Linked DNA regions of Piscinibacter sp. HJYY11. Each later gene encodes a partner of the first gene's protein in a complex. Links are inferred from orthologs where the notes say so. Each region holds a gene or a part of one and is shown on either strand. Other genes may lie near its edges.

Region 1 (15,474 bases):
CCTGCCGAGGCCAAGCCTGTGCGGCGTCGCCGCACGGTCAAGGCCGAGGCGGCGGCACCCGTCGAGGACGCCGATGCGCCGGCAGCCGAAGCGCCTGTCGAGGCTGCGCCCAAGCCGGCGCGCAAGCGCCGCACCGCAGCGGCCAAGTCCGGCGAGGAAGCGGACGCCGCGACCCCTGCAGCGGTGCAGGAACAACCCGCGCCACACGAGGTGAGCGAAGAACCCGTGGCGCCGCGCGTTGAAGCGGCTGACGTTGCGGCTGCGCCTGAGGGGGATGCCGGCGAAGGCGGTTCGGAGTCTGCTGGTGCGGGTGACGAGGATCGGCCACGTTCGTCACGCAACCGCCGCCGCAACCGCAAGGATCGCCAGCGCGAGCGAGAAAGCGCGCCTGACCCGGCTGTTGCCGCGCAGTCCGTTGCCAACCAGGCCGGTGAGGTGTTCGCCCAAGTGTTGTCGGGGGATTTCGACGTCGAAACGCCCGTCGCCGAAGAGGCGCCTGAAGCCACGGAGGCAGGCGATGACGCCGCCACCGAACACAAGCGCGTGCTGGCCGCCGAGCCCGACGCACCCAAGCTTCACAAGGTGCTCGCCCAGTCGGGCATCGGTTCGCGCCGCGACATGGAGCAGCTGATCGAAGACGGTCACGTGACCGTCAACGACCAGCCGGCTCATGTGGGCCAGCGCGTGTCGTTCGGCGACCAGGTGAAGATCAAGGGCAAGCCGGTGCGCATCCGCATCGTGCCGCCGCCGGCGCGCATCATTGCGTATCACAAGCCCGTGGGCGAGGTCGTCACGCACGATGATCCGGAGGGCCGCCCGACGGTGTTCCGCCGACTGCCGCGATTGCAGCAGGGCAAGTGGCAGTCGGTGGGCCGCCTCGACCTGAACACCGAAGGCCTGCTGCTCTTCACCACCTCAGGCGAACTCGCCAACCAGCTGATGCACCCGCGCTTTGGCGTGGAGCGTGAGTACGCGGTGCGCGTGCTGGGCACGCTGACCGAAGACGACCGCGAAGAGCTGCTCAACGGCGTCAACATCGAAGGCCAGATGGCCAGCTTCAAGTCCATCCAGGACGGCGGCGGTGAAGGTGCCAATCACTGGTACCGCGTCGTCATCACCGAAGGCCGCAACCGCGAGGTGCGCAAGCTCTTCGACGAAGTGGGCCTCACCGTGAGCCGCCTCATCCGCATCCGCTACGGCACGGTGGTGCTGCCGCGCGGCCTCAAGCGCGGGGTGTGGGTCGACCTCGAAGAGAACGACGTGCGCGCGATCCGCCGGCTGGCCAGCGGCAACAACCCCGGCCAGCAGCAGGGCGAGCGTGGTGGCCCGGGCAACCAGCAGAACAACCAGAAGCGCGGCAACCGCAATGACCGCAACGACCGTGGCAATCGCCAGGAGCGTGGTCCGCGTGGTGGCCAGCAGCAACCCGTGCCAGCACAGGCGCGCGAGAACAGCTACGACGACCAGGACCGTGATGACGACCTGGACTTCGACCCCAGCAAGATCCCCAACCCGCTCGAGCAGACCTTCGACAAGCGCTTCGTGCAGAAACCGCGTGGCCCGGTGGGCGGCGGCGGCTTCGGCCGCGGCGGGGGGGGTTTCGGCGCCGGTGGCAGTGCGCCGCAGCGCCCGCAGGGCGGCGGCAACAACAAGAAGGGCGGCGGCCCGCGCGAGCCGGATCCGCTGCAGACCTCCGTCGGCTACATCGGCGCCGATGCCTTCCACCGCAAGAACCGCGGCGGCCGCGGCAAGGGCGGCGGGGGTGGTGGCGGGTACGGCGGCGGCGGAGGCGGTGGCTTTGGCGGCAACCGCCGCGGCCGCTGAGCCCTGCTGGAATTACGAAGGAACCCACCTTCGAGCGTTAGAATCCAAAACTTTGCCAAGTGCTTGATTCAGGAGAAGAAATATGGCGATCGAACGTACCCTTTCCATCATCAAACCCGACGCGGTCGCGAAGAATGTGATCGGCCAGATCTACGCGCGCTTCGAAGGCGCCGGCCTCAAGATCATCGCGGCTCGCATGGCGCACCTCTCGCGCAATGAAGCCGAGCAGTTCTATGCGGTGCACAAGGCCCGCCCGTTCTTCAAGGACCTGGTGGACTTCATGGTGTCCGGCCCGGTCATGATCCAGGTGCTCGAAGGTGAAGGCGCCATCGCCAAGAACCGCGACCTGATGGGCGCCACCGACCCGAAGAAGGCCGAGAAGGGCACCATCCGCGCCGACTTCGCCGACAGCATCGACGCCAATGCCGTGCACGGCTCCGACGCGCCGGAAACGGCCGCTGTCGAAGTGGCGTTCTTCTTCCCTGGCATGAACGTCTACAGCCGCTAAGTGCTGGCCTTGCGCCTCGACGTAGGCGTTGCCTGCTGAGCGCAAGGAAACCATCTCATGACACCGGCCAACCTGCTCGACTACGACCTCGACGGACTGGCCGCGTATTGCGAAAAGCTGGGTGAGAAGCGCTTTCGCGCCACCCAGCTTTTTCGTTGGATCCATCAAAAGGGCGAGGCCGACTTTTCGGCCATGTCCGACCTGGCCAGATCGCTGCGCGACAAGCTGGCCGGCGTGGCCGTCGTGGCGCCGCTCACCGTCATCAGCGAGCAGGCCTCGGCCGACGGCACCATCAAGTGGCTCTTCGACGTGGGCGGTGGCAACGCCGTAGAGAGCGTCTTCATTCCCGAAGATGACCGCGGCACGCTGTGCGTGTCGTCGCAGGCGGGCTGTGCGGTCGGCTGCCGTTTCTGCTCGACCGGCCACCAGGGGTTCAGCCGCAACCTCACCACAGGCGAAATCGTGGCGCAGCTGTGGTTTGCCGAGCATCACCTGCGCAAGCGCTTGAACCTGGCGCCAGGCGAACGCGCCATCACCAACGTGGTGATGATGGGCATGGGCGAGCCGCTGCAGAACTACTCGGCCCTCGTGCCGGCGCTGCGCGTGATGCTCGACGACCATGGGTATGGCCTGTCGCGCCGCCGCGTCACGGTGTCCACCTCCGGCGTCGTGCCGATGATCGATCGCCTGCGCGAAGACTGCCCGGTGGCGCTCGCCGTGTCGCTGCATGCCCCCGAAGACGCGCTGCGTGACAACCTCGTGCCGCTCAACAAGAAGTATCCGATCGCCGAACTGCTGGAGGCTAGCAGCCGCTACCTCGAGCGTGCGCCGCGCGACTTCATCACCTTCGAGTACTGCATGCTCGACGGCGTGAACGATACCCCTGCCCATGCCGAGGCGCTGGTGCAGATCAGCCGCACGGTGTCGTGCAAGTTCAACCTCATTCCGTTCAACCCCTTCCCCGAGTCGGGCCTCACACGCTCGCCGCGTGATCGTGTGACTGCCTTTGCGCGCATCCTGCAAGACGCCGGCGTCGTGACCACCGTGCGCAAGACGCGCGGCGACGACATCGCCGCCGCCTGCGGCCAGCTGGCGGGGGAGGTGCAGGACCGCACCAACGTCGCCGAGCGCATGACGCGTTCGCCGATCCAGATCCATCGCAAGAACCCTTCGTCCAACACTCCGGAGAAACATGCATGAATGTGGGCCGCAATCGCTGGTGGGTCACTGCCGCTTGCTGGGCATTCAGTTCATGGATTGCCGGGTGCGCGCTGCCGCCGCCATCGCCTGCGCCAGGCGAGACGCGCGATCGCGTCACCGAGTCCGACGAAAGCGAATCCAGCAAGCGTGCCCGCGTGCGCCTCGAGCTGGCCAGCGCCTATTTCGGTCGTGGCCAGTACACCACCGCGCTCGACGAGGTGAAGCAGGCTGTCTCGCTGAACCCAAAACTCGGCGAGGCTTTCAACATGCGGGGCCTGATCTATGCCGCGCTCGGCGACGACACGCTGGCGCAGGAAAGTTTCAAGCGCGCGCTTCAGTTGAATCCGAACGACGCCGACAGCTTGCACAACTATGGCTGGTACCAGTGCCAGCAGAAGCGCTACCGCGAGGCGCAGGCCCTGTTCCAGCAAGCGCTTGGAACGCCGCAATACCCGGCGTCCGCTCGCACGCTGATGACCAGTGGCATCTGCCACGCGCGTGCCGGCGAGTGGGCCGAGGCGGAAGTGGCCTTGAGCAAGGCCTACGAGCGTGACCCGGCCAATCCTGCCGCAGCGGTCAACCTCGCCGAAGTGCTGCTGCGCCGCGGCGAGGCCGAGCGCGCGCGGTTCTACATCCGCCGTGTGACCTCGACGCCGACCCAGTCCAGCGCACAGACGTTGTGGCTCGCCGCGCGCATCGAACACAAGCTCGGCAATCGCCAGGGAGTCAATGAGCTCGGCCGTGAGCTGCGCAGCCGTTTCCCGCAGTCGCGTGAAACTTCGGCCTTCGATCGAGGCCTCTTCAATGAGTGACACCCCAGGCGACGCCCCGATCGCCGACCCCGCACCGACACCAGACACCGCCGGCAGCCTGCTGAGGCAGGCCCGCGTGGCCAAGGGCCTGCACATTGCTGCGCTGGCGACCTCCATCAAGGTGGCGCCGCGCAAGCTCGAGCTGCTCGAGGCCGACCGCTACGACGAGCTCCCCGGCGCGACCTTCACCCGTGCACTGGCGCAGACCGTCTGCCGCACGCTCAAGATCGATGCGGCACCGGTGCTGGCCCTGTTGCCGCAGCCGGTCGATCAGGGCTTGTCGCAGTTGAGCCGCGGCCTGAACGAGCCGTTTCGCGACAAACCCGGCCGGCGCGTGCCCAGTGACCTGAGTTTCCTCAAGAGCCCGATCGTGATCGCGGCGGTGGGGCTGTTCGTGGCCAGCGTGGTGCTCTATCTGCTGCCCGTCGGTTGGGTGGCCGAGTTGACCGAACAGGCCAGCAGCACGGTACGCGAGGGCGACGCAGCCTCTGCCACGCCCCCACCGCCGGCCACGGCTGTCATCACCTTGCCGCCGCCGGCGGTTGTCATGCCGGCGTCCGAGGCCGTGTCGGCAGCCGCCTCGGCGCCAAGTGCGAGCGCTCCTGCCGCCGCCTCTGCGCCCGTGGCCTCAGCGTCGTCGCTGGCCGCGTCAGCACCCCTCAACGGTGCGCTCCTGCTGCGCGCCCAGGCGCGCTCCTGGGTGGAAGTGATCGACGGCCGTGGCAACCCGTTGATGTCCCGCCTGCTCGAAGCAGGAGAAACCGTGGGCCTCGACGGGCCTACTCCCTTGCGGGTGAGAATCGGCAACGCAGCGGCCACGCAGGTGTCGTTCCGCGGTCGACCAGTCGACCTCACTCCCTCGCGTGACAACGTGGCCAAGCTCGAACTCAGGTGATGTGATGACCCAGGCCCGTCCTGCCCTCGACGATTTCATCGAACCCGCCGTGCCGCTCGTGCGGCGCAACCTGCAGGCGCAGGTGCGCTGGGGCTCGCGCCTGGTCACGATCGGTGGCGACGCCCCGGTGCGCGTGCAGTCGATGACCAACACCGACACGGTCGACGTGATCGAGACGGCGATCCAGGTCAAGGAGCTGGCGGTGGCGGGCTCCGAGCTCGTGCGCATCACCGTCAACACGCCCGAAGCTGCCGTTGCCGTGCCGCACATCCGGGACCAGCTCGACCGCATGGGCATCGACGTGCCGCTGGTCGGCGACTTCCACTACAACGGCCACCGCCTGCTCACCGAATTCCCGGCGTGTGCCGAAGCCTTGTCGAAGTACCGCATCAATCCCGGCAACGTGGGCAAGGGCGACAAGCGCGACAAGCAGTTCGCCCAGATGGTCGAGGTCGCCGCCAAGTACGACAAGGTCGTGCGCATCGGCGTCAACTGGGGCAGTCTCGACCAGGAGCTGCTCGCCCAGATGATGGACGAGAACGGCAAGCGCGCCGAGCCCTTCGAGCCGCAGCAGATCATGTACCGCGCGATCATCACCTCGGCAGTCGAGTCGGCTCGACGCGCTGAAGAGGTCGGCCTGAAGGCCGGGCAGATCGTGCTGTCTTGCAAGATGTCGGGTGTGCAGGACCTGGTGAGCGTCTACCGCGCACTTGCCAAGCGCTGCGACTACCCGCTGCACCTGGGCCTCACCGAAGCCGGCATGGGCACCAAGGGCACGGTCGCCTCAACCGCGGCGCTATCGTTGCTGCTGCAGGAGGGCATTGGCGACACCATCCGTGTCTCGCTCACGCCGCAGCCCGGTGAAGCCCGCACGCAAGAAGTCGTCGTGGCGCTGGAGATCCTCCAGGCCCTCGGCTTGCGCTCGTTCAACCCGAGCGTCACGGCCTGTCCGGGTTGCGGCCGCACCACCAGCACCACCTTCCAGGAACTGGCCAAGCAGATCGACGACTACCTGCGCCTGCAAATGCCGGTGTGGCGCGCGCGTTACCCCGGTGTCGAGAAGATGAAGGTGGCGGTGATGGGCTGCATCGTCAACGGCCCGGGCGAAAGCAAGCATGCCGACATCGGCATCAGCCTGCCGGGCACCGGCGAAGCACCGGCGGCGCCGGTCTTCATCGATGGCGAAAAGGCACTCACGCTGCGTGGCGAGCGCATCGCCGAAGAATTCCAGGCGCTGGTCGAGAACTACATCGAGAAGCGCTACGGCAGCGCCACCGCCCAGCATTCGACCGCGCCGGCCTGACCGGGCCGCGCGCTCCGGCGAACGACGCCGTCGCACACGACGGCCTTCCATTCCTCTTCTTCCCGTTAGACATGGCTGACAAAAAAAGCGCCGCCCTGCAGGCCGTGAAGGGCATGAACGACATCCTGCCGCCTTCCGTGCCCCGCACCGAGAAGCTGCCGGATTCGGCCATCTGGGCCTGGTTCGAGACGACTGTTCGTCGCGTGCTGCAGAACTACGGCTACCAGTACCTGCTGACCCCGATCGTCGAACCCACCGCGCTCTTCGTGCGCGGCCTGGGCGAGGTCACCGACATCGTCGAGAAGGAGATGTACTCCTTCACCGACTCGATGAACGGCGACAAGCTCACGCTGCGCCCTGAGGCCACCGCCGGCATCGTGCGTGCGATGGTCGAGCACAACGCGCTCTACAACGGGCCGCTGCGCATCTGGACCATGGGCCCGATGTTCCGCCACGAGCGGCCGCAGAAGGGGCGTTATCGGCAGTTCAACCAGCTCGACGTGGAGGCGCTCGGTTATGCCGGGCCGGACGTCGACGCCGAGATGATCCTCATGGTGCGCAGCCTGTGGCGCGAACTGGGCCTGGTCATCGGCCAGCACGTGCGGCTGGAGATCAACAGCCTCGGCCAACCCGAGGAACGGCGTGCGCACCGCGAAGCGTTGATCCAGTACTTCGAGCAGAACGCCTCGGTGCTGGACGAAGACGCCAGGCGCCGCCTGCACAGCAACCCGCTGCGCATCCTCGACACCAAGAACCCGGCCATGCAGGCGGTGGTCGAGGCTGCACCCAAGCTGATGGACTTCCTGGGCGAGGCGTCGCTCGGGCACTTCAATGCCGTGCGCAAGGTGCTCGATGCCGCGGGCCTCGACTACCGCGTGAACACGCGCCTCGTGCGGGGCATGGACTACTACAACCTCACCGTCTTCGAGTGGGTCACCGACCACCTCGGCTCGCAAGGCACAGTGTGCGGCGGTGGTCGCTACGACGGGCTGATCGAGCAGCTGGGCGGCAAGCCCGCGCCGGCGGTGGGCTTCGGCCTCGGCATCGAACGCCTGCTCCTGCTGCTGCAGGAGCTGGCCGTGCCGGTGCCCACCAGCGCACCGGTGGCGTATGCGGTGATCCTGAGCGAATCGACGGTGGCTCAAGCCATGGTCACCATCGAAGCGCTGCGCCAGGCGGGCGTCTCGGTGCTGATGCACGCCGGCGGCGGCAGCATGAAGAGCCAGTTCAAGCGGGCCGATGCCAGTGGCGCCCGCTTTGCCCTCATCTTCGGCGACGACGAGGTCGCGCGCGGCGAGGTGTCGCTCAAGTCGCTGCGCGACGCTGCCGTCGCGCAGCGCAGCTTGCGCCTCGCCGACGCTGCCACCTGGGCCGCCGAACTGCTGGCCGCATAATCCCCGACTCATTTTGCAGAAACGTCAATCGTCATGGCCACCCATCTCGACCTCGAAGAACAAGAGCAGCTCGACCAGCTGAAAGCCTTCTGGAAGCAGTACGGCAACCTCATCACCTGGGTGCTGATCCTCGCGCTGGGTGGTTATGCCGGCTGGATGGGGTGGAACAACTGGAAGCGCGAGCAGTCGGTGAAGGCGGGCGTGCTGTTCGAGGAGCTCGAGAAGGCTGCTCAGGCGGGCGACCTCGACAAGACCGCGCGTGTCTTCGGCGACATGAAAGAGCGCTTCGGCGGCACCGGCTATGCGCAACAGAGCGCATTGCTGACGGCCAAGCTGCAGCACGACAAAGGCCAGGCCGAGGCTGCGCGCACCACGCTCGCTTGGGCTGCTGACAACGCGAGCGAAGACGAGTACCGCACCGTGGCGCGCCTCCGACTTGCGGGGCTGCTGCTGGATGAAAAGAAATACGACGAGGCGCTGAAGCAGCTCGACGGTGCAGGCAGCAAGGAATTTGCGGGTCTGGTGGCCGATCGTCGCGGAGACGTGCTGCTGGCCCAAGGCAAGAAGGACGAGGCCAAGGCGGCCTACCTGCAGGCCTGGAAGACGTTGGAAGAGACGGTCGAGTACCGCCGCATCGTTGAAGCCAAGCTCGCAGTGCTGGGCGCTGCGCCTGCAGCCGAAGTGCCGAAGACGGCCCCCATCTCCGGAGCCGGCAAATGATGGTGCAGGGGCGCCGTCTCGGCGCGTGGGTCTTGCTCGCGACCCTGGTGGGCTGCGCCAGCTCAGGCCGCCCGGACCCGACGCCGCTGCAGCCGCTGCAGGCGAAGGTCGCCGGCCGGCAGGTGTGGAAGGAAGACATCGGCAAGGTCAGCTTCCCGATGGCGGCCGCGGTGAACAACGGTGTCTTCACGGTCGCCGACGACAGCGGTCTGGTGCTGGCCCTGCAGGCCGACACCGGCAAGGAAGTGTGGCGCGCCAATGTCGGCGACAAGCTGAGTGCAGGCGTCGGCAGCGATGGCCGGTTCACGAGCGTCGTGACCCGCAACAACCAGCTCGTCACCTTGCAGGGCGGCAAAGTCGCCTGGAAACAAGGCTTGCCTTCTCGCGTGGTCACCGCGCCGCTGGTGGCAGGGGAGCGGGTCTTCGTGCTGGCAGTCGACCGTTCGGTGCACGCGTTCGATGCGCTCGATGGCCGCAAGCTCTGGACATACCAACGCCCGAGCGATGCCCTGAACCTGGCGAGCGCCGGCGTGATCATGCCCTTCAAGGACACGCTGGTGGTTGGGCAGGGCCCCAAGCTCGCAGGCCTCGACCCGCTGCGCGGCAGCCTGCGCTGGGAAGCGACGCTGGCGTCGCCTCGGGGAACCAACGAAGTCGAGCGCTTGGCCGATGTGGTCGGCCCGGCCGTTCGAGTGAAAGACCTCATCTGCGCGCGCTCCTACCAGGCGGCTGTCGCTTGCGTGAATGCGGAGCGCGGGAGCACGCTCTGGACGCGCAACGCGGGCGGCCTCGTCGGTGTCGGTGGCGACGACCAGATGGTCATCGGCGTCGATGCGACCGACCGTGTGAGCGCCTGGAAGGCCGCCGATGGGACGCCAGCCTGGACGGTCGAGAGCCTCCTCTATCGCAACCTGAGTGCGCCCATCGTGCTTGGCAAGGCGGCCGCGGTTGGCGACCTGAAGGGCATGGTCCACTGGTTTGCGCGCGACACCGGCGAGGCCGTGCTGCGCCTGCCCACCGATGGCAGTGCCATCAAGAGTGCGCCGGTGGCCTCCGGCCTGACGCTGCTCGTGGTCACGACCGATGGCGGGCTGTATGCCTTCCGCCCCGAGTGAACGACTGCCAGAGCGCCTGATCCCATGAAGCCAGTGATTGCGGTGGTGGGCCGCCCCAACGTGGGCAAGTCCACCCTGTTCAACCGCATGACCAAGAGCCGCGATGCGATCGTGGCCGATTTCTCCGGCCTCACCCGCGACCGGCACTACGGTGACGGGCGCTTGGCCGACCGCGAGTACATCGTGGTCGACACCGGCGGCTTCGAGCCCGACAGCTCCACAGGCATCGTCAAGGAAATGGCCAAGCAGACCCGCCAGGCCGTGGCGGAGGCGGATGCGGTGATCTTCGTGGTCGACCTGCGGGCCGGCGTCTCGGCGCAGGACCATGACATCGCGCGTTACCTGCGCACCGCCAACAAGAAGGTGTTCCTCGCGGCCAACAAGGCCGAGGGCATGAGCGACTCGCCACTGCTCGGTGAGCTGTACGAGCTCGGCATGGGTGCGCCGCACCCGATTTCGTCGGCGCACGGGCAGGGCATCCGCAGCCTGCTCGATGCGGTGCTCGCTGATTTCCCGTTCGACGACGATGGCGAAGAGGAAGAGGGCGCCGGAGAGCAGGCGCCGATCCGGCTTGCCGTCGCTGGGCGGCCCAATGTGGGCAAGTCGACCCTCATCAACACGTGGCTAGGCGAGGAGCGCCTCGTGGCCTTCGACATGCCCGGCACGACGCGTGACGCGATCACCGTGCCATTCGAGCGCCACGGGCAGAAGTTCGAGCTCATCGACACAGCCGGCCTGCGCCGCAAGGGCAAGGTGTTTGAGGCGATCGAGAAGTTCTCGGTGGTCAAGACCCTGCAGGCCATCGCCAGTGCCGACGTGGTGCTGCTCCTGCTCGATGCCACCCAGGGGGTCAGCGAGCAGGATGCCCACATCGCCGGCTACATCCTCGAGAGCGGTCGTGCCGTGGTGCTGGCCGTCAACAAGTGGGATGCCATCGACGACTATCAGCGCGAGACGCTGGAACGCTCGATCGCCCAGCGGCTCGCTTTTCTCAAGTTCGCGCCGGTGCTGCGGATCTCGGCGCTCAGGCGCCAGGGGCTCGGCCCGGTGTGGCAGGCCATCGCCGATGCCCATGCCTCGGCCACACGCAAGATGAGTACGCCGGTGCTGACACGCCTGCTGCACGAGGCGGTGGAGTTCCAGACACCCAAGCGCTCAGGTGGCTTCCGCCCCAAGCTGCGTTATGCGCACCAAGGTGGGATGTCGCCCCCGGTGATCGTGATCCATGGCAATTCGCTGGAGCATGTGACCGACGTCTACAAGCGCTATCTCGAGATGCGGTTCCGCGAGCATTTCAAGCTGGTGGGCACTCCGCTGCGCATCGAGATGCGCTCCAGCAAGAATCCCTACGCCGACAAAGACTAGGCTCATTGTCTTGAAAGCGGTGTTGCGGCGCAGTGCTGTGTTAACGTGACAGCCTCATCCACTACATATCACGGAGCATATCGTGAGCAATAAAGGGCAGCTTCTACAAGACCCGTTTCTGAACCTGCTTCGCAAGGAGCACGTTCCGGTGTCGATCTACCTTGTGAACGGCATCAAACTGCAGGGCCACATCGAGTCTTTCGACCAGTACGTGGTGCTGTTGCGCAATACCGTGACGCAGATGGTCTACAAGCACGCGATCTCGACCGTCGTGCCAGGCCGTGCGGTGAACTTCCACGCCGCAGAGGCTCCGGAGCAGACCTGAGCTACGGGCAGCGCCCGCCTAGGCGGACCTCACCTTGACTGCAGCGGCACCTACCGCCGCCTCGGCGGCGGGCGATTCCCCTCGCGCCATCCTGGTCGGGGTCGACCTTGGCGGTCGTTCCCATTTCGACGAGACCCTCGACGAACTGGCTTTGCTTGCCGAATCGGCGGGCGATGTGCCGGTCGCGCGGGTCATCGCCAAGCGCAAGGCGCCGGACCCGGCGCTCTTCGTGGGGTCGGGCAAGGCCGATGAGATCAAGGCGCTCGTCGAAGGGCACAAGGCCGAGGCCGTGCTGTTCGACCAGGCCCTCTCGCCGGCACAGCAGCGCAACCTCGAGCGCCACCTCGGCGTGGCCGTGGCCGATCGCACGATGCTGATCCTCGAGATCTTTGCTGCTCGGGCGCAAAGCCACGAGGGCAAGCTGCAGGTCGAACTGGCGCGCTTGCAGTACCTCTCGACGCGGCTGGTGCGCCGGTGGAGCCACCTGGAGCGCCAGCGCGGCGGCATTGGCACGCGCGGTGGCCCGGGTGAAGCCCAGATCGAACTGGACCGCCGCATGATCGGCGAGCGCATCAAATCGGTGAAAGAGCGCCTCGTCAAGGTGAAGCGGCAGCGCGGCACGCAGCGGCGCTCGCGTGAACGCAGCGGCACCTTCCGCATTTCTCTCGTTGGCTACACCAACGCCGGCAAGTCGACGCTCTTCAACGCCTTGGTAAAGGCGCGTGCCTACGCGGCCGACCAACTGTTCGCCACCCTCGACACGACGACCCGCCAGCTGTATCTGGAAGACCTCGACGCGACGGCGTCGCTGTCGGACACCGTGGGCTTCATCCGCGATCTGCCTCACAAGCTGGTCGAGGCCTTCGAGGCCACCTTGCAGGAAGCGGCCGATGCCGATTTGCTGCTGCACGTCGTCGATGCGGCGAGCCCCGTGCTCGACGAGCAGATGGCCGAGGTGCAGCGTGTGCTGCAAGAGATCGGCGCCGATGCCGTTCCGCAGATCCTCGTCTACAACAAGCTCGATAATCTCGCCGAATCGCAGCAGCCCCAGGCCTTGAGCGATGTGCTCGAGCGTGATGGCGGTTTGCGCGTTCCGCGGGTGTTCGTGAGCGCATTGCGCGGAACCGGGCTGCCTGAGCTGCGGCGCCTCATTTCCGCCGCAGTGGCGGCTGGCCGCGACACGGGCTTGAACTTCGACGAGACGGCTTCAACTTCCGGTGTGTCCGACACTGCGCCGGAAGCCCACGATGATGCGGACGCCAAAGCGTACAGACGACAACTTTGAACCTGTCATGACCATGAGCGCTATTCCTTCTTCCCCCGGCGAACACCCGTCGCGACTGCGCGATGTGGCGACCGCGGCGCGGGCTCTCTTGGCGGGAGTGCTCGGTTCGGTACGTGGCCGACTGGGCCGCCGTCCTGAGCTGGTGCTCAATAACGGGGGCCGTGGCGATGGTCCTCCAGATCTCGACGAGCTCTGGCGCGATTTCAATCGCAAGTTGAGCGGCCTCTTCGGCGGCAAGCAGCGCTCCACCAATGGTGGAAGCGGCGGTCCCAATTTCCAGCCCGACATGCGCGGCACCGGCATCGGCATCAGCTTGGTGGCCGGCCTCATCGTGCTGGTGTGGGCCGCCAGCGGCTTCTTCATCGTGCAGGAAGGCCACCAGGCCGTGGTCACCTCGTTCGGCAAGTACAGCCACACCGTGGATGCCGGCTTCAACTGGCGGTTCCCGTATCCGTTCCAGGCCAATGAGGTGGTGCCCGTCACCCAGCTGCGCTCGGTGGAGGTCGGCCGCAGTGCGGTCGTGCAGGCCACGGGCCTGCGGGAATCGTCGATGCTCACCAAGGACGAGAACATCGTCGACATCCGCTTCACGGTGCAGTACCGCCTCAAGGACTGCCCGCGCACGGTGGGCGCGGCTTCGGCACCGAGTGGTGCGACCTGCGGCGCACGCGCCTACCTGTTCGAGAACGCGAAGCCCGACGAGGCCGTGATCCAGGCGGCCGAGTCCGCGGTGCGCGAGATCGTGGGCAAGAGCAACATGGACCAGGTGCTGTACGAGCAGCGCGACGAGATCTCGTCGCAGCTGATGGCCTTGCTGCAGGCCCAGCTCGACCGGCTGAACACCGGCATCCTGATCGTCAACGTCAACGTGGGGAGTGTGCAGGCGCCCGAGCAGGTGCAGGCTGCGTTCGACGACGCTTTCCGTGCCGGCGCCGACCGGGAGAAGGCCAAGAATGAAGGTCAGGCTTATGCCAACGACGTGATCCCCAAGGCCCGAGGCAGCGCCGCGCGCTTGCACGAGGAAGCCGAGGCCTACAAGGCGCGGGTCATCGCACGGGCCGAGGGTGATGCACAACGCTTCAACCGCATCCTGACCGAGTACCAGAAGGCACCATCGGTCACCCGCGACCGCATCTACATCGACACCATGCGCGACATCTATGCGGGTGTGAGCAAGGTGATGGTGGACAGCCGCAACAATTCCAACCTGCTGTACCTGCCGCTCGACAAGCTGATCCAGCAGGCGTCAGCGCCGGCACCTGCGCAGCCTGCAGCCATCCAGCCGGCGGAGACGAGCCCTTCGACCTCGTCTTCCAGTAGCTCGTCCGACATCCGCCTGCGGGACGGCCCGCGTAGCCGCGAGCGAGACGCACGCTGATATCAGGGCAGGAAAAGACCATGAATCGAATCGGAACTTTCGCCATCGGCTTCATCGTGCTGCTGATGCTGGTGTATTCCACGCTTTTCATCGTGGACCAGAAGCAGTTTGCCGTCGTCTATGCACTGGGCGAGATCAAGGAAGTCATCACCGAGCCCGGCCTCAAGTTCAAGCAGCCGCCGCCGCTGCAGAACGTGGTGTTCCTCGACCGCCGCGTGCAGACGCTCGACAGCCCGGAGACCCGCCCCATCTTCACCGCCGAGAAGAAGAGCCTGGTGATCGACTGGCTCGTGAAGTGGCGCGTGACGGACCCGCGCCAGTTCATCCGCAACAGCGGCACCGACATGCGCAACGTGGAAGCGCGGTTGAGCCCGATCGTTCAGGGCGCCTTCAATGAGGAAGTCACCAAGCGCACGGTGCAGGCCATGCTGTCGACCGACCGCGACAATGTGATGCAAGGCGTGCGCACTCGCCTGACCGACGAAGCCAAGAGCTTTGGCATCGAGATCATCGACGTGCGCATCAAGCGTGTGGATTTCTCCGCCAACATCACAGGCTCGGTCTACGGCCGCATGGAGTCAGAGCGCAAGCGTGTGGCGAACCAACTGCGATCCACCGGTTTTGCCGAAGCCGAAAAGATCCGCGCCGATGCGGAGCGGCAGCGCGAAGTGATCCTCGCCGATGCCTACCGCGATGCGCAGACGATCAAGGGTGATGGCGATGCGAAGGCCTCGGCCATCTATGCGGAAGCGTTTGGCCGCGATCCGCAATTTGCCAAGTTCTACCGCAGCCTGGAGGCGTATCGAGCCAGCTTCCAGAACCGCTCCGACGTGATGGTCGTCGACCCGTCCGGCGAATTCTTCCGGGCCATGCGAGGCGAGATCGGGCCGTCGGGCGCCAAAAAGAAGGGCGAGTAAGCCTGAATGTCCGACTTGCTGCTGAGCGCCCTGGCGCTGATGCTGGTGGTCGAGGGACTTCTCCCGTTCCTCAGCCCCGGTGCATGGCGGCAAGTCTTTCAGCGGGCGTTGCAGCTCTCCGACGGGCAGATCCGCTTCCTGGGGCTGACCAGCATGCTCGTCGGGCTGGTAGCTCTGGCGCTGCTCTGGCCCTGAGCCTGCCTGCCGACTCAAAAACGTCTCCGGGGCGTGGCCGGCCGGTACAATCCTGTTTTTAATCCCCCGGTCATTTCACATGTCGTCTGCTTGGCTCCTGCCCGAGCACATTGCTGACGTCCTGCCCGCGCAGGCCCGACGCATCGAAGAACTCCGTCGCGATCTGCTCGATGGGGCTCGGGGCTACGGGTTCGAACTCGTCATGCCCCCGCTGCTGGAGCACCTGGACTCGCTGTTG
Region 2 (15,548 bases), 680 kb from region 1 along the record:
GGCCTCGCGCGAACTCGAGGCGGCGGCCACCGTCGGCCTGCGGGTACTCGCCGGTCGGCTCGCCGAGCGACTGGCGGGCCGCCTGGATCGAGGTGCCGGGGGAAAGCGACTGCGGGCCATAGCTCACGCAGCCCGCCAGCACGGCGGCCGCCAGCGCTGCGCCCAAGGCGTGGAACGACTTCATGAGAGATCCTTTCCGCGGTGCATGCAGGCACCGAAGGCCTCATGGTAGGAAGCGCTCGTGCCCCCGTCCACACGGGGGACTTCTCCCCAACGACGGCGCGCCAGGGAACAGGCCTTGCCGAGTGGGCTCAACTCCACTCGTCGAGAGCAGCTTGCATGGCCACGTCAAAACCAAAAAGCCCCCGGAAGCCGGCACCCTCGCCCGCCCCCACCGCCGCCGAGCCCGACCCGAGCCAGCCCCTGCCCGCCGATCCGCAGGAAGCCGTGGGCACGGTGCTCAGCACGCTCTCCGGCCCATCGACGGTGCTCTTCACCGAAGACGACGCGCAAGCCCTTTCCACGCCCGCGCAGCAGATGCTCGGCACACGCTACGCCGGCACGCAGGTGCTCGCGAAAGCGATGCCTTCCAACCCGCTCAAGCCCGCCGAGCACGGGCTCGACAACGGCCACCATCCGCAGGCCGGGCCTTCGCAGGCGGCGCCCGACGAGATTGTGCGCAGCAGCACCGTCAACGAAGACGTGCCCTCGCCGAAGACGGGCGACGGCAGCGTGAGGCCCGGCTTCAACCCCACCAACGGCCCGCTCGACCGCGTGCGCGTCGACAGCGGCGGCCAGGCACTCACCACCAACCAGGGCGTGCCGGTCGCCGACAACCAGAACTCGCTCAAGGCCGGCCTGCGCGGGCCCACGCTGCTCGAAGACTTCATCCTGCGCGAGAAGATCACCCACTTCGACCATGAGCGCATCCCCGAGCGGGTGGTGCATGCGCGCGGTTCGGCGGCGCACGGGTACTTCGAATGCACCGAGCCGCTGACCGAGCACACGGCTGCCGCACCTTTTGCACAAGCCGGTAAAAAGACCCCGGTCTTCGTGCGTTTCTCGACCGTGGCCGGAGAGCGCGGCTCGATCGACACCGCGCGCGACGTGCGCGGCTTCGCCGTCAAGTTCTACACCGAGCAGGGCAACTGGGACCTGGTGGGCAACAACATCCCGGTGTTCTTCATCCAGGACGCGATGAAGTTCCCCGACCTCGTGCATGCGGTCAAGCCCGAGCCGCACCACCAGATGCCGCAGGCTTCGAGCGCGCACGACACCTTCTGGGACTTCGTCTCGCTGATGCCCGAGTCGGCGCACATGCTGATGTGGGTGATGAGCGACCGCGCGATCCCGCGCAGCTACCGCACGATGCAGGGCTTTGGCGTGCACACCTTCCGGCTGGTCAACGCGGCGGGTGAATCGGTCTTCTGCAAGTTCCACTGGACACCCGTCGCCGGCACGCACTCGCTGGTGTGGGATGAAGCCGCCAAGCTCGGCGGCGCCGACCCCGACTTCCACCGCCGCGACCTGTGGGAGGCCATCGAGGCCGGCAACTACCCCGAGTGGGAGCTCGGCGTGCAGATCTTCAGCGAGGTGCAGGCCGAAGGCTTCAGCTTCGACGTGCTCGACCCGACCAAGATCGTGCCGGAGGAGCTGGTGCCGCTGCGCACCGTGGGCCGCCTGGTGCTCAACCGCAACCCCGACAACTTCTTCGCCGAGACCGAGCAGGTCGCCTTCTGCACCGCACACGTGGTGCCCGGCATCGACTTCAGCAACGACCCGTTGCTGCAGGGCCGCATTCACTCGTATGTCGACACGCAGCTCACGCGGCTCGGCGGGCCCAACTTCCACGAGATCCCGATCAACGCCTCGATTGCGCAGGTGCACAACAACCAGCGCGATGGCCTGCACCGCCAGGCCATCCACCGCGGACGGGTGAACTACGAGCCCAACTCGCTGGGCGGCGGCTGCCCGTTCCAGGCCGGCAAGGCGGGCTTCGTCTCCTTCCCGCAGCCGGTGGCCGAAGACAAGGTGCGCGGCAAGCCCGAGAAGTTCGCCGACCACTACTCGCAGGCCAGGCTCTTCTGGAAGAGCCAGACGCCCACCGAGCAGGCGCACATCGTCGGCGCCTACCGCTTCGAGCTGACGCGCGTGCAGACGCCGGCGGTGCGCGAGCGTGTGCTGTCGGTGCTGGCGAACATCGACACCGAGCTCGTGACCCGCGTGGCCGAAGGCCTGGGCATGCCGGTGCCGCCGCCGCAACCGAAGGCGCTGGCGATCGAGGTGACGCCGGAGGTGGAAAGCTCGCCGGCGTTGTCGTTGCTCTCACGCCCCGGCGAGGCCGGCGTCAAGGGCCGGCGCGTGGCGCTGCTGGTCGCCGATGGCGTGGAAGACCTGCGGCTGCGCGCGGTCCACAAGGCACTGGCCACGGCAGGCGCCGCGCCGCGCTTCGTGGGCGTGCGGCTGGGCGTCGTCACGCCGCTGAGCCAGGAGCCGCTGCATGTGGAGGTGTCGCTCGAAGCCGCACCCTCGGTGACCTGGGATGCGGTCGTGCTGCCCGATGGCGAGCGGGCGGCGCTCTCGCTCGCCGCGCAGGGGCAGGTGCTCGAGTTCGTGAAAGACCAGTACCGGCACTGCAAGCCGATGCTGGTGCTGGGCCATGCGAGCGTCGTCCTGGCCAAGGCCAGCATCGACGTGCAGCTGCCCGACGGCACGCCCGACCCGGGCATCGTGCTGGGCGAGCCGATGGACGCCGCCGCGCCGGGGGCCGAGGTGAACGTGGACGCCTTCGTCACCGCGCTCGCGCGGCACCGCCACTACGAGCGCGAGACCGACCCGCCGCGCGTGTAGCGACTAGGCCCGCTGCGGCTTGTACTTGAAGACGGCGCGAATGACCCCGTGGTCGTTCGTGCCGTCGAGCTTGTGGTCGTCGAAATTGAGGTGGTCGTTGTTGACCACCAGCCCGTCGAACAGCCACACGCGCTTGCGGCTGTGGTCGTAGAACTGCTCGCTCACCATGATGTGGTCGAGCGACTCGCGGATGCCCTCGTGCACGTGGGTGTAGTACACGTCGCGCGTGTCGCGGTACTCCTGCAGCGTCTGCGTGCTGTAGAGCGCGATGTCGCCGCCGCCGATGGAGTCGCCCACGAGATAGCGCGGCTGCTCGGTGAGGATGTTGGTGGTGTTGCTGAAGTGGCCGTCGTTGATGTCGCCGAGCACGATCACCGGCGTGTCGTTGCCCTTCATCTGCTCGGTGAGGATGAAGCGCAGCGCCGCCGCCTCGGCCGTGCGGCGGATGGTGGAGATGGCCGCGCCGATCGCGGTGGCGTGCTTGGCGTAGGTGTCGCGGTCTTCGCGGTACCAGCCTTCGTTGTAGATCTTCGTCGGGCCCTTCGACTTGAAATGGCACACGTAGAGGTGCACCTCGGGCTCGTCTTCGCGCGGCTTGATGGTGCAGTGCGCCACCGGGCGTGAGAAGCCGCGGATGCTCACGTCGATGAGCGGGGTCTGCGGGTCGTCGCCGTGCGAGCGCAGCACGAACTTGCTCGGAAACTGCTCGATCCACTGGGGCACGCCGCTCAACAGGCCCTTGCGCACGATGGCGGCGCAGACGATCTTGCGGCCATCGGCATCGGGCGGGGCGACGAGGTCGTAGTCGGCGTCGAGGCCGGCGGCCTGCAACGCGCGCTTCATCGAATCGGCATGCCAGAGCTCCTGGAAGCCGAACACGTCGGACTTGAGGATGGTGAGCTGGCGCACCGTCCAGGCGATCTTGAGGTTGTACTCGGCTTCGGTCCAGCCGTCGCGGTCGGTGTAGAGCGGCCGGCCGGGCTCGTTGAGGTTGTAGAGGTTGAAGGTGGCGATGCTCAGCTCTCTCAGGTTCATGGCGGCCTCCGGGTGGTGACGCGAGAGTAGGCGACGCATGTGACAGGCGCGCAATCCCTACTCCTCTATATTCGGCCGGCCTCCATGAAGAAGCCGATCGTCGTCACCGTGCTCGGCAGCGCCCAGACCCTGGCCTGGGCGTCGTCGTACTACATCGCCGCCCTGCTCGCCGCACCCATCGCCCGCGACCTGGGCCTGCGCGAGCCGACGGTGTTCCTCGCGTTCTCGCTGGCGCTGGTAGTGTCGGCCTTCGTCGGCCCCTGGGCCGGCCGCACCATCGACCGCCACGGCGGCCGGCAGTTGCTGATGGGCACCAATGTGCTGTTTGCCGCCGGCCTTGCCGGCCTCGCGCTCGCGCAGGGGCCGTGGACGCTCTTCATCGCCTGGGTCGTGCTCGGCCTTGCGATGGGCGCCGGGCTCTACGAGGCAGCGTTTGCCACGCTCGTGCGGCTGTACGGCCATGACTCGCGCAACGCCATCACCGGCATCACGCTCTTCGCCGGTTTCGCGAGCACCATCGGCTGGCCGCTCACCGCCTGGATGGAAACGACCTTCGGCTGGCGCGGCGCGTGCCTGGGCTGGGCAGGCCTGCACATCGTGCTGGGGCTGCCACTGAACGCGGCCTTGCCGAAGGCGCCCGCATCGCTGGCGCCCGCGCCGGCAGCAGCGGCGGCCGCGGCAGAGGTGCCGCCTGAAACGGAGCCCCAGCACCCGATGCTCGTGAGCGTGGTGCTGTCGTTCGTGTTCGCGGTGGCGTGGTTCACCAGCACCGCGATGGCGGCCCACCTGCCTCGCTTGATGCAGGCGCTCGGCGCAAGCCTTGCGGTCGCCGTGGCGGTGGGTGCGCTCGTCGGGCCGGCGCAGGTGGCGGGCCGCCTGCTCGAATTCGGCGTGCTGCGGCGTGTGCACCCCTTGCTGTCGGCGCGCCTCGCCAACCTCGCGCATCCGATCGGCGCGGTGGCCTTGCTCTTTGCGGGGCCGGCCCTGGCACCGGTGTTCGCGCTGCTGCACGGGGCGGGCAACGGCATCCTCACCATCGCCAAGGGCACGCTGCCGCTCGTGTTCTTCGGTCCGCAGGGCTATGGCGCGCGGCAAGGCTGGCTCATGCTCCCGGGGCGGGTGGCGCAGGCGTTTGCGCCGTTCGCGTTCGGCCTCGCACTCGACCGGTGGGGCGCGGCAAGCCTGTGGCTGTCGACCGCGCTCGGTCTCACCGCGTTCGTCGCCTTGATGGTGCTGAAGGCCGGCAGGCGCTGAAGCAAAACGCCCCGCGGGCGCGGGGCGTTTTGACTGAGTTTCGACCTCAGCGCGTCACTTGCTCTTGGTCGAGCCGCTGGACGACGACGCGCCCCCAGCTTCGAGGCCGGTGGACGTCTGCGTGGTCGGCGAGGTGGCGCTTCCGTCGCTCAGCCCGGTGGTGCTGCTGCCCGCGCCTTGCGGTCCGGCGCCCGATTGCGAGCCCTGGCGGCTGCTGCGCCAGGTGTTGAACTCTTCCGAGAACTTCTTGTAGCGCTCCTGGCGCCATGACTGGTAGTCGTTGTCGAGGTTGCGCAGTTGCTCGCTGCGCCACTGGTGGTAGTCGGGGTCGTGGTGGTGGTCGCGACTTTGGCCTTGGCCCTGCCCCTGGCCGACCTCGGAACGGCCCCAGTCGGCGTGCTGGCCCCATTCGCGCTGGCCATAGGCCTGCTGGTCCTGGCCGTAGCCTTGCTGGCCATATCGCTGCTGGCCGCCGTAGCCCTGCGAGCCACCGTAGCCCTGCGATCCGTATCCGGACGATCCGTAGCGGCCCTGCGACCCGCGCTGGCCATACGGGTCGCCGCCTTGGCGGCCCGGGTCACCCTGGTTGCCGTAGCCATGCGAGCCGTAGCGCCCGTCGTCCCGCTGCCCAAAATCACGCTGCTGGCCATAGCCGCCACGGTAGCCCTCCTGCCGACCGAAGCCCTGCTCCGCGTCGTAGCCCTGGGCGCCGTATTCGCCGCCGTAGCCACCGTAGCCGCCGCTGCCGATGCCGTACTCGGAGCCGCTGCCTTGCTGGCGGCCCGAGTCGAACTGGCGGCCGCCGCCGGTGTAGTAGTCGCCCGACTGCGCGCCGCGCTCGCTGCGCTGGTCCTGCTGGCCACTTTGGCGACGGAAATCTCCGTAGTTGCTGCCGGATTCGCTGCGCTGGCCGCCTTGCTGCGCGCCTTGGCGGTCCTGGCCATAGTCGTCTGCGCCATAGCCGCCGTCTCGGCGGCTTTGATAGTCACGCTGGGTCATGTCGTTTCCTTTCATCTGGATCCGTTGCGATCGGCCACCCCGCGAAACCACGGCGAGCCGTGACGAATTCGCGGCAATCGAGGTGCCGAGCCCACCGCGTCATCCGCACGAGCCGGAACACGCGTTGCTGCGCTCCAGGCATCCACCCACCGATGACAGGAGACCCCATGAACGACACCACCCGATCCCTCGCCATCGTCACCGGCGCCTCCTCGGGCATCGGCCGCGAGCTGGCATTCGAATGCGCCCGCAACGGTTTCGACCTGCTCATTGCCGCCGACCAAGGGCCGCTGGAAGAAACCGCCGACGCCCTGCGCGACCTCGGCGTCTCGGTGAGCACCGTGACAGCCGACCTCGCGACGCCTGCCGGCGTGGCCTTGCTGATCGAGCGCATCGGCGAGCAGCCCGTCGACCTGCTGCTCGCCAATGCGGGCCATGGCCTGGGGCGCGCTTTCCTCGACCAGGAGTTCGCCGACATCCGGCACGTGATCAACACCAACATCACCGGCACGCTCGACCTGCTGCACCACGTGGCCCGCCGCATGCGCTCGCAGGGCCGCGGACGCATCCTCGTCACCGGCTCGATCGCCGGGCGCATGCCAGGGAGCTTCCAGGCCGTCTACAACGGCACCAAGGCCTTCATCGATTCCTTCTGCTTCGCCTTGCGCGACGAGCTGAAGGACTCGGGCGTCACCGTCACCTGCCTGATGCCCGGGCCAACCGACACCGAGTTCTTCGAACGCGCCGACATGATGGACACGGATGTGGGCACCGGTCCGAAGGCGAGCCCGGCCGACGTGGCAAAGGCCGGTTTCGACGCGATGATGGACGGCGAGAGCGACGTCGTCGCCGGCTGGAAGAACAAGCTTCAGGCGCTGATGGCGAACATCACGCCGGATGAACTGCTGGCGCGGCGGCACCGCAAGATGGCGGAGCCCGGATCTGCGCGGCACTGATGCCGCCCAATGACGAGAGGGTCAGCCGCTGCTCGCGCGCTGACCCTCTTCGGCACTGTGGGCCCAACAGCTCGCTACCGAACGCGAGCCTTGGGGCGTTTGCGGGTCTGCTCCAGGCCGGCAGCCAGCATCGTCGCAAGTTCAGTGCACTGCGCCTTCACGACCGAGGGGTGCGTCACCAAGGTGTACTGCTCGTCGATGACGAGCATCGCCAAGCCATGCATGGCGCTCCACAGGTTGAACGTGAGGCCCTCGATGCCAGAGCTGTCAAGCTTTGCGCGCTCAAGCATGGCCGAAAAAATAGCATGCAATTCCTTCAGGGCATGATGCGACGCACTGCGCAGATCCGCATAGTCGTCGCGACGAAGGTTCTTGTCAGCGAACATCAAGCGAAACAGGTGCGAGTTCTCCACCGCGAAGCCAACATAGTTCTGGAAGATGATCTCCAGCGTCTCGGCGATCGAACCCGACAAAGTCGCCTGGCTCTTGCGACGCTGGCCCAGCAGCACGAAACCCTCGGCCGCGAGACTCGCCAACAGATGATTCTTGTCGGCGAAGTGATTGCGAATCGCTGCCTGGGAAACGCCGGCAAACTGGGCACAAGCTCGCAAGGTCACACCCTCGATGCCGCTGGTGCGCAAAAGGTGAGACGCACCGACGAGAAGCGCTGTGCGCAGGTTGCCGTGGTGATACCTTCTTTTCTTCTCGCCGGTTGCCGGCTCGACGGTCGGGCGGGCAGCGGAGCTGGTCGTTTGCTTGCGTCGGGCAGTTGCCATGGACAAGAGCGGGCTGACAGCGGTCATGTCAGCGTCGTTACGGGCGATCGAGCATTTTAGTGTCGCGCCCAACAATGCATTCATTGCACACATTCAACGGGCAACGAGATCGCCCTCTCCGCTACGGACGACCAGCGTGCTCCAGTTGTGCCACCTTCTGGGTCGAGAGCCAGCATGCGTGCACACCAAACGGCACGCGGGCAGGCAGGTGGACGCGTGCGATCTCCGTCATCTCCTTCGCAGTGAAGATGACCAGGTCAGCACTCTCCTCCTTCATCAGCAGGTCGACGATGTAGCCATCGTCTTCATCTTTGCCGCCCTCTGCCGGAACGAACAGGGGCTCGCCACCCAGGAACCCGCTGTAGTCAAGGTACTGAAGTGGCTTCTCTTCCAGGAGGTCGTACTTCTGCACACCGCGACCCATGTAGCCGCTGCTCTCGTCGAGCAGGTAGGCATAGCGGCTCGGCTTGCCCGAGTACGCGAGGTTGATGGACGGTCGCTCGTAAGCACCCTCAAGCAGCACCCTGTCGTCCACCACCTTGCCGCTCTCGAGGTCGAGCACCCACTTGCGGAACTTCGCAGGGGGCTCCTCCGGGCTGTGGATGGGCAGGTGATCCGGGTACGCCTCGAACATGGGCGCAAAGAGGACGATCTGGTCCCTGCCGTCCTTGGAGCGCGTTTCCCAGCCGTTCACCATGTGCCAGATGAATCCGGGGTGGTCGCACGTGAACCAGCGGACGGCTTCGCCAGGCGACGGGAAGCGGTTGATGACACCCCAACGCAGCGGGTACGACGCGTCGAAGTGATAGATGCTCGAATGCGATGTCAGCCGTAAGCGCGAGCTGCGGATGGAAGTGTCGGGGAAGATGAGGAAGCGATCGGTGACGATGAAGTCGTGCAAGTAGGCCATGGCATCTTCAGACAGGGGCTGCTGATGCACCAGCTGGTGGTCGACCAGTCGACCGTTCTCGAGGCGCGAATAGAACACCCCGTGGTTGGTGCGATGGATGCTCAGGTTGTAGAACGTGTTGGTTGCCTGATCGATGCGTGGGTGAGCCGTGAAAGGGCTCTTCAATGCGCCGCCCCAGTTCTCGAGCTTTCCGGTGCCGTCGAACACGACATTGCCACCCTCCAGCCGGCTGTTCAGCGCGAACGGATAGGCAGTCTCGTTCAGACAGTAGATCTTGCCGCCGTGGAAGTGCACTGCGGTGGATGCGGTTGACAGCTCGAGCGGGTCCAGCGCCGGCACCAGGCCGCTTGCCTTCTTGCTCTCCACGAGTTGAGCCTTGGCCATCGAGAGCTGGCCTCCGGCCACGAGGTCCCCCACCTGCATGTACACCTCGCCGCCCGCTCTTTCCTCCGCCTCGTAGCGAGGCGTGCGAAGAAAGAAGTTCGAGTAGGTGATCTCGCCGTCCTTGAACTGGATTTGGTGGAGCATGCCGGCACCGTTGAAGGGGTGCAGCCGGGCCGTGGTCTTTTCGAACTGACGGTTCGCACCGTTGCGCAGGTAGATGCCCTTCAGATCGGTTGGCACGACTCCGGTGACCTTCGCGGGCACGTGCCGGTGCTCCTTGCTGACCGGCTCATAGCCTCGCACGTTGTACGTGCTGGTCTGGTTGTGTGCGGCAATGCCGAGGCGCTCATAGAGCGCCCTGTCTTCGGCGCCGAAGACGGGCTCTGCCAGTGCTGCTGTGTCGCTCATCGTTTCACCTCTCTCATATTGGATGGCGCAGGCGCGCCCTTGGGGTCGTCATGCGCCAGGAACCGCGGTGGCAGGCCCAGGTCGCATGTGTTCATTGGGTGACGTGACAGGCCGGCGGCCTGCCTGGTAGCGTCAGAGTTGAATGCAGACGGACTTCGACTCGGTGTACATCTCGTACGCAGCAGCCCCCATCTCGCGCCCCCAACCCGATTGCTTGTAGCCGCCGAAAGGCATTGCAGGGTCCATCACATGGTGGCAGTTGACCCACACCGTGCCGGCGTGCAACGCACGCGCGACGGCATGAGCCTTCGACACGTCGCGTGTCCAGACGCTTGCGGCCAGGCCATAGACGCTGTCGTTGGCCATGGCAACCACTTCGTCGATCTCCTTGAAGCGCGTGGCGACCAGCACCGGCCCGAAGATCTCCTCCTGGACCACTCGCATCTTCTGGTTCACATGAGTCAGGATGGTCGGGCGGTAGAAGTAGCCCGGTCCACCCACCGCGTCGCCACCGACCGCCACACCGGCGCCTTCCTTCTTGCCAATCTCGACGTAGCCAGCAACGCGCCGCAACTGCTCTTCCGACACCAGCGGGCCGATCTGCGTTGTGGGGTCCAGACCCGGACCGGTCTTGAGAGCCGCAGCCACCGTCGCCAGTCGATCGATGAACTTGTCGTAGATCGACTCGTGCACGTACAGCCGGGAGCCCGCCGTGCAGATCTGGCCCTGGTTGAAAAAGATCGCGTGCGCCGCCCCGGCGACGGCCGCGTCGATGTCCGCATCGGCCAGCACGATGGTCGGCGATTTGCCGCCAAGTTCGAGCGAGATGCGCTTCAGCGTGTCGGCGCCCGAGCGCACGATGGTCTTGCCGACCTCCGTCGACCCGGTAAACGCGATCTTGTTGACCTCGTTGTGGCCCACAAGGGCGGCGCCGACCACGTGGCCCAGCCCCTGGATCAGGTTGAGCTGGCCGGCGGGCACGCCCGCTTCCTGCGCGATCTGCACCAGTGCGGCGGCCGTCAGAGGCGTCTGTTCGGCCGGCTTCAGGATCGATGCGCAACCGAACGCCAATGCCGGAGCCACCTTCCAGGCTGCCATCAGGAGCGGAAAGTTCCACGGCACGATCTGCCCGACCACGCCGATGGGTGCACGCTGGGTGTAGGCCAGAAACTGCCCCTGGGGGCGGTTTGCCAGCGGGATCTGTTCGCCTTCCATGCGCATGGCCCAGCCGGCCATGTAGCGGAACACGCCTGCCGAGGACGGGATGTCGGCCATGCGGGCAGCCGTCACCGGCTTGCCGTTGTCGACCGATTCGAGGGTCGCCAGCTCTTCGCCGCGGGCCTCGATCAAGTCAGCGATGCGGTTCAGGACGCGCGAGCGCGCCGCTGGCGGTACCTTGGTCCATGGCCCGTGCTCGACGGCCAAGCGGGCGCTCTTGACTGCACGGTCCACGTCTTCCGCGTCGCCGGCGGAGACCTGGGCGAAGGCCTTGCCCGTGGCCGGGTCGATCGTCTCCATCGTTCTTTCGGACGCGGAGTCCACCCATTCGCCGTCGATGAACTGCTTGAGCGGAGGAAGTTTGAGGTTCGGATGAGACATGGCGGTCATCTGCAGGTTGAGAACCGGGACGGAGGCTCACACGGGCTGCGGGTTGCCGAAGGGAACCCAGCTCTCGCCGTTGAAGCGCTGCAACCACAGCTTGTCGTACAGCTCGTGGTTGGTCGGCGTGGTGTTCAGCGCGATACCGGGCAACATCGTGGTGGTCCGGAAGCCCTTGAGATCACGCGCGTTCTTCATGATGTTCTCGCGCGTGAGGTCGTCGCCGCAGCGGCGCAGGATCTCCGTCAGGATCTGCGAACTCGAATGCCCGGATGCGATCAGCTGGTCGTTGGGGTCGTGGCTGGGCAACCTGCGCTTCACGAAGTCGCGCAGTTCCACGATGGACGAGTCGGTGTTCCAGCGTGGGTCGGACGGCGACTTCGCCACGCCGATCGAGATCGCACCGATCACCTTGTCGGCGCCGGCCGGTCGCAGGATCGCCTGGATCGAGGAGCTGCCAAGCGGCAGGAAGACCTGCGGCTTCCAGCCGATGTCGTGCGCCTTGCGCAGGGCCTGCACCGCAAACTTGCCATTGCAAAGCACGAAGAACACGTCGGCACCGCTGGCCTTCAGGCTCACGACTTGCGAATCGACCGTCGGGTCGGTGACCTCGTAGGTGCTTTGGGCAACGATCATGTCCTTCGCACGAGCCCCCAGCGCGTTCTTGATCGCGTCGAGGTAGTCCTTGCCGAAGTCGTCGTTCTGCATGAGCACGGCCACGCGTGCCTTGGGCTGGTTCTCGAGCAGCCAGCGGGCGTAGACGCGGCCTTCAGCGGCATACGAGGGGCTCGCGGGCACAACGTAGGGCGCGGCGCTCACGTCCACCCACTTGTTGGCGCCGCTGAAAATCAGGAGTTGGGGGATGCGCTGCTGGTTGAGATAGCGATGGATCGCGTTGTTGCTCGGCGTGCCGAGGGTCTGGTAGATCAACGCGACCTTGTCCTGCTCGACCAGGCGACGCGTGAGCTCCAACGCCTTGCCGGGGTTGTAGCCGTCGTCGTACTGGATGAGCTTCACCTTGCGGCCGTTGATGCCGCCCTTGTCGTTGAGCTCCTCGAAGTAGGCCTGCGCGGCCTTGCCGAGGATGCCGAGCCCGGACACCGGGCCGCTGAACGGCATGGTGGAGCCCACACGGATCTCGGTATCGCTCACACCTGGCCCATATTGCCGCTGGGCGAAGGCAAGCCTCGAGACGCCCAGGGATGCCAGCGAGGCAAGAACTGCAGTTCGGCGATTGAATGACATGATCATTTCCTCTTGTGAATGCTGAAGCGGCGTCGCGCTAGCGCGTGGCTTTGAGGACCGCGACACCACGGGTCCGGAGGTGCGACAGGCGTGCCTGGAGTGGCCGCCAACTGCCGGCGATGCCCTTCGGGGCAACGAAGACGACGAGGAGCACCGAGAACCCAAAGATGGCCCACGGCGCCGAGGTCGAGATCGCCTCTGCCCAGGAAGGCACGAACTGGAGGAGTGCCGCGCCGACCCAAGGACCTGCCGCTGAGCCCGGACCGCCCACCACGAGAGCCGCCAGCATCGTGAGCGAGAGGAACACCTGAAAGCTCTCCGGGCCGATGTATTGGACGTTCAGCGCATAGAGTCCGCCGCCAAGGGCGGCCAGCGTGCCACTCGCGCAGAAAGCGAGGTTCTTCACCTGGCTCACGTGAATGCCCTGGGCTCCGGCGGCAAAGACGTTGTCACGCACGGCACGCAGTGCGAGGCCACTGCGGCCCGCCAGCACACGCGCTACCAGCACGCTGACTGCGACGGCAACGGCAAGTGCGACCCAGTACATCCAGGCATCTGCGCTCACATCGAGCTGCAACCAGGCAGGTGCGTGCGGACGATCGAGCTCCAACCCTCGAGCGCCTCCGGTCCAGCCCGCCAGCGCTGGGTGTTTCAAGACCTGAGGCACTGCAAGAGCCAGCGCAAAGGTCGCAAGGGCAAGGTAGGTGTGCCTCAGGCGAAGAATCGGAAGGGCGAGCAGCATCGCGAACGCGCCGACCGCAAGACCGGCCAGCGGCAATGCCAGCCACCAGGTCACACCTGCCTTGCAGAGAATGGCGGTCGCATAGGCGCCGAGGGCGAACATCGCACCTTGGGCCAGGGTCGGCTGCCCCGCCCATCCGACGAAGATGTTCAGCCCCGTGAGTGCGATGGCCAGACCCACCATCTGGCTCAGCTGAAACGTCAACGCACTGGGCACGAAGAACGGGACCACCGCCAAGGCGATCGCCGCCGCGAAAACCGCTGCTGCTCGTGTGTTCATTTCAGACTCTCTCGGCGCTGGCCGTTCCAAACAAGCCATGCGGGCGCCACAGCAGGACTGACACGAGGACAACGAAGGCGACCGTCAGCTTGAGCTGTGTCCCCACGACATAGGTGCCGAGCAAGTTCTCGATCACCCCGAGCAAGAGCCCCCCCATCACCGCGCCAGGCACGCTGTTGAGGCCTCCCAGCACTGCGGCGGCGAAGCCATAGATGAGCACGCCGCCCATCATGCTGGGGTCCAGGTAGAGCACTGGTGCGAGGAACATTGCCGCCACAGCGCCCAGCACCGCGGAGATGCCCCAGCCGAACGAAAACATCAGGCGCGTCGAGATGCCACTGGACGCGGCTGAACCGGGGTTCATGGCAGCGGCCCGCACCGCCAAGCCGATCCGCGTGAATCGGAAGAAGCTCCACAGGATCAGCAGCAACACTGCCGTCGCAGACATCACGCCCATCTGCTGGCTGGAGAGCAGGCCGCCGAAGTAGGAGGCGTCCGGAAACGGGCTGGGAAAGTCGCGCACATCGTGGCCCCAGAAGTGCCCCGTGATGCTGTGAATCGCCATGAAGAGGCCGATGAAGGCCGCGACGGTGGCCAGCGGCGACGCCGTCTTGAGCCTGTCAATGACAAAGCGCTCGAGTGCAGCGCCCGCGGCGAAGGACAGAACGAGCGTCGCGAGAAACGCCAGCCAGTACGGCGCACCGAGTTGCAGGAAGGTCAGCGCGATGTAGGCTGACAGGGTCGCCATTTCGCCCTGGGCGAAGTTCACGTGCCGGCTGCAACGGAAGACCACGACCAAGGCCAGCGCGAGCAGCGCATAGGCACAGCCGGTGGCCACGCCGGCAATGATCTGGTGTGCAAGTTGCTCCATCACACGCTCCCCAGGTAGGCTTCGCGCACGGTGGCGCTTTCCTTGAGTTCGCTCGCATGACCTGAAGCCAGGACCTTGCCGTTGCCCAGCACGTAGCCGTCGTCGGCCACCTTCAATGCCAACGCCATGTTCTGTTCTGCCAGAAGAATCGCCATCGGCGTTTCGGCCTGGAGCCGGCGCAGGATGTTGATCACCTCCATGGCGATGCGCGGCGCGAGGCCGAATGTCGGTTCGTCCAGCAGCAGCACAGTGGGCTGCGCGATCAATGCCCGGCCGATGGCCACCATCTGCTGTTCACCGCCTGACAAACTTCCAGCCGCTTGCTTGCGCCGTTCGGCCAACCGCGGCAGCCACGCGTAGACACGCTCCAGCGCGCCTTCCAGACCGGAGCGGTCCTTGCGCGCAAAGCCGCCCACGCGCAGGTTCTCCTCGACCGTGAGGTCTGCGAAGGTGCCGCGTCCCTCGGGAACATGGCCGACGCCCAGGCGAGCGATCTGTTCGGGGCGCAGTCCGCGGACACCCTGCCCCGCAACGCGAATGTCGCCCTCCCACCGGATCGCACCGCACAGCGCGCGAAAAAGCGTCGTCTTGCCGGCGCCGTTGGCTCCCAGCAATGCGGTGATGCGCCCGGCATGAACCTCGATCGAGACGTTGCTCAGCACCGGTACCGGCCCATAGCCTGCGCGAAGGCCCGTGGTCTTCAGCAGCACATGGCCGTGCTCAGGCGTCCTCATCGTCGCCCCCGAAATACGCAGCCTGCACCCGCGGGTCTTCCATCACGTCGAACGGCTTCCCCGACGCGATCAGATTGCCGAACTCGAGCACGTACAAGTACTCGCACAACGACAGCACGAGGTTCATGTTGTGCTCCACGATCAGCACGATCCCGCCGGCGTCGCGGACGAGGCGCACACGCCGCTTCAGGTCGTCCATGTCCTCGAGGGTCAGACCTGCGGCCGGCTCGTCGAGCAGCAGCACCGAAGGTGCAGAGACCAGGGAACGTGCGAGTTCGACGCGCTTGCGAAGGCCTAGGGGAAGTGCCTGCGTGTGGCTGTGCTGCACGGCGCGCAGACCGAATTCATCGAGTAGCCGGTCGACGGCGGAACTCGGGCCATCGCCTTCCTGCCGCGAAATCGTGTGCAACGCCCCGCACTCGACGTTCTCCCGCACCGTCATGCTCTGGAAGAGCGCCAGGTTCTGGAACGTGCGGCGAACACCCGCACGCGCCCGCTGGTGAACC

Evidence for each region.
Region 2: the proteins of hfq (region 1) and JI745_RS06625 are in contact, whole or in part, in a crystal structure (PDB 3VU3), measured with the Escherichia coli proteins. The link is inferred for Piscinibacter sp. HJYY11 from one-to-one orthologs.

The regions. Positions count from the first base shown.
Region 1 is NZ_JAERQZ010000001.1:795,991-811,464, reverse strand. What follows is about bases 9,841-12,839. They hold hfq (RNA chaperone Hfq), read left to right. Parts: upstream 9,841-11,218; coding sequence 11,219-11,461; downstream 11,462-12,839. Other genes in these bases: hflK (FtsH protease activity modulator HflK), read left to right, coding at 12,754-12,839; hflX (GTPase HflX), read left to right, coding at 11,496-12,746; der (ribosome biogenesis GTPase Der), read left to right, coding at 9,841-11,136. In the rest of the region: JI745_RS03655 (pseudouridine synthase), read left to right, coding at 1-1,824; ndk (nucleoside-diphosphate kinase), read left to right, coding at 1,907-2,332; 23S rRNA (adenine(2503)-C(2))-methyltransferase RlmN, read left to right, coding at 2,390-3,532; type IV pilus biogenesis/stability protein PilW, read left to right, coding at 3,529-4,344; JI745_RS03635 (helix-turn-helix domain-containing protein), read left to right, coding at 4,337-5,239; ispG (flavodoxin-dependent (E)-4-hydroxy-3-methylbut-2-enyl-diphosphate synthase), read left to right, coding at 5,244-6,542; hisS (histidine--tRNA ligase), read left to right, coding at 6,614-7,936; JI745_RS03620 (tetratricopeptide repeat protein), read left to right, coding at 7,970-8,656; outer membrane protein assembly factor BamB, read left to right, coding at 8,653-9,771; more of der, read left to right, coding at 9,796-9,840; more of hflK, read left to right, coding at 12,840-14,124; protease modulator HflC, read left to right, coding at 14,145-15,041; JI745_RS03585 (DUF2065 domain-containing protein), read left to right, coding at 15,048-15,236; JI745_RS03580 (ATP phosphoribosyltransferase regulatory subunit), read left to right, coding at 15,316-15,474. UniProt on the Escherichia coli protein: RNA chaperone that binds small regulatory RNA (sRNAs) and mRNAs to facilitate mRNA translational regulation in response to envelope stress, environmental stress and changes in metabolite concentrations.
Region 2 is NZ_JAERQZ010000001.1:1,478,386-1,493,933, forward strand. Bases 22-3,094 are described here. They hold JI745_RS06625 (catalase), read left to right. Parts: upstream 22-339; coding sequence 340-2,850; downstream 2,851-3,094. Other genes in these bases: JI745_RS06620 (hypothetical protein), read right to left, coding at 22-184; JI745_RS06630 (endonuclease/exonuclease/phosphatase family protein), read right to left, coding at 2,854-3,094. In the rest of the region: more of JI745_RS06620, read right to left, coding at 1-21; more of JI745_RS06630, read right to left, coding at 3,095-3,885; JI745_RS06635 (MFS transporter), read left to right, coding at 3,970-5,139; JI745_RS06640 (hypothetical protein), read right to left, coding at 5,194-6,138; JI745_RS06645 (SDR family oxidoreductase), read left to right, coding at 6,306-7,094; JI745_RS06650 (TetR/AcrR family transcriptional regulator), read right to left, coding at 7,169-7,897; JI745_RS06655 (carotenoid oxygenase family protein), read right to left, coding at 7,992-9,572; JI745_RS06660 (aldehyde dehydrogenase family protein), read right to left, coding at 9,705-11,171; JI745_RS06665 (ABC transporter substrate-binding protein), read right to left, coding at 11,208-12,323; JI745_RS06670 (branched-chain amino acid ABC transporter permease), read right to left, coding at 12,454-13,437; JI745_RS06675 (branched-chain amino acid ABC transporter permease), read right to left, coding at 13,439-14,308; JI745_RS06680 (ABC transporter ATP-binding protein), read right to left, coding at 14,308-15,018; JI745_RS06685 (ABC transporter ATP-binding protein), read right to left, coding at 15,029-15,548.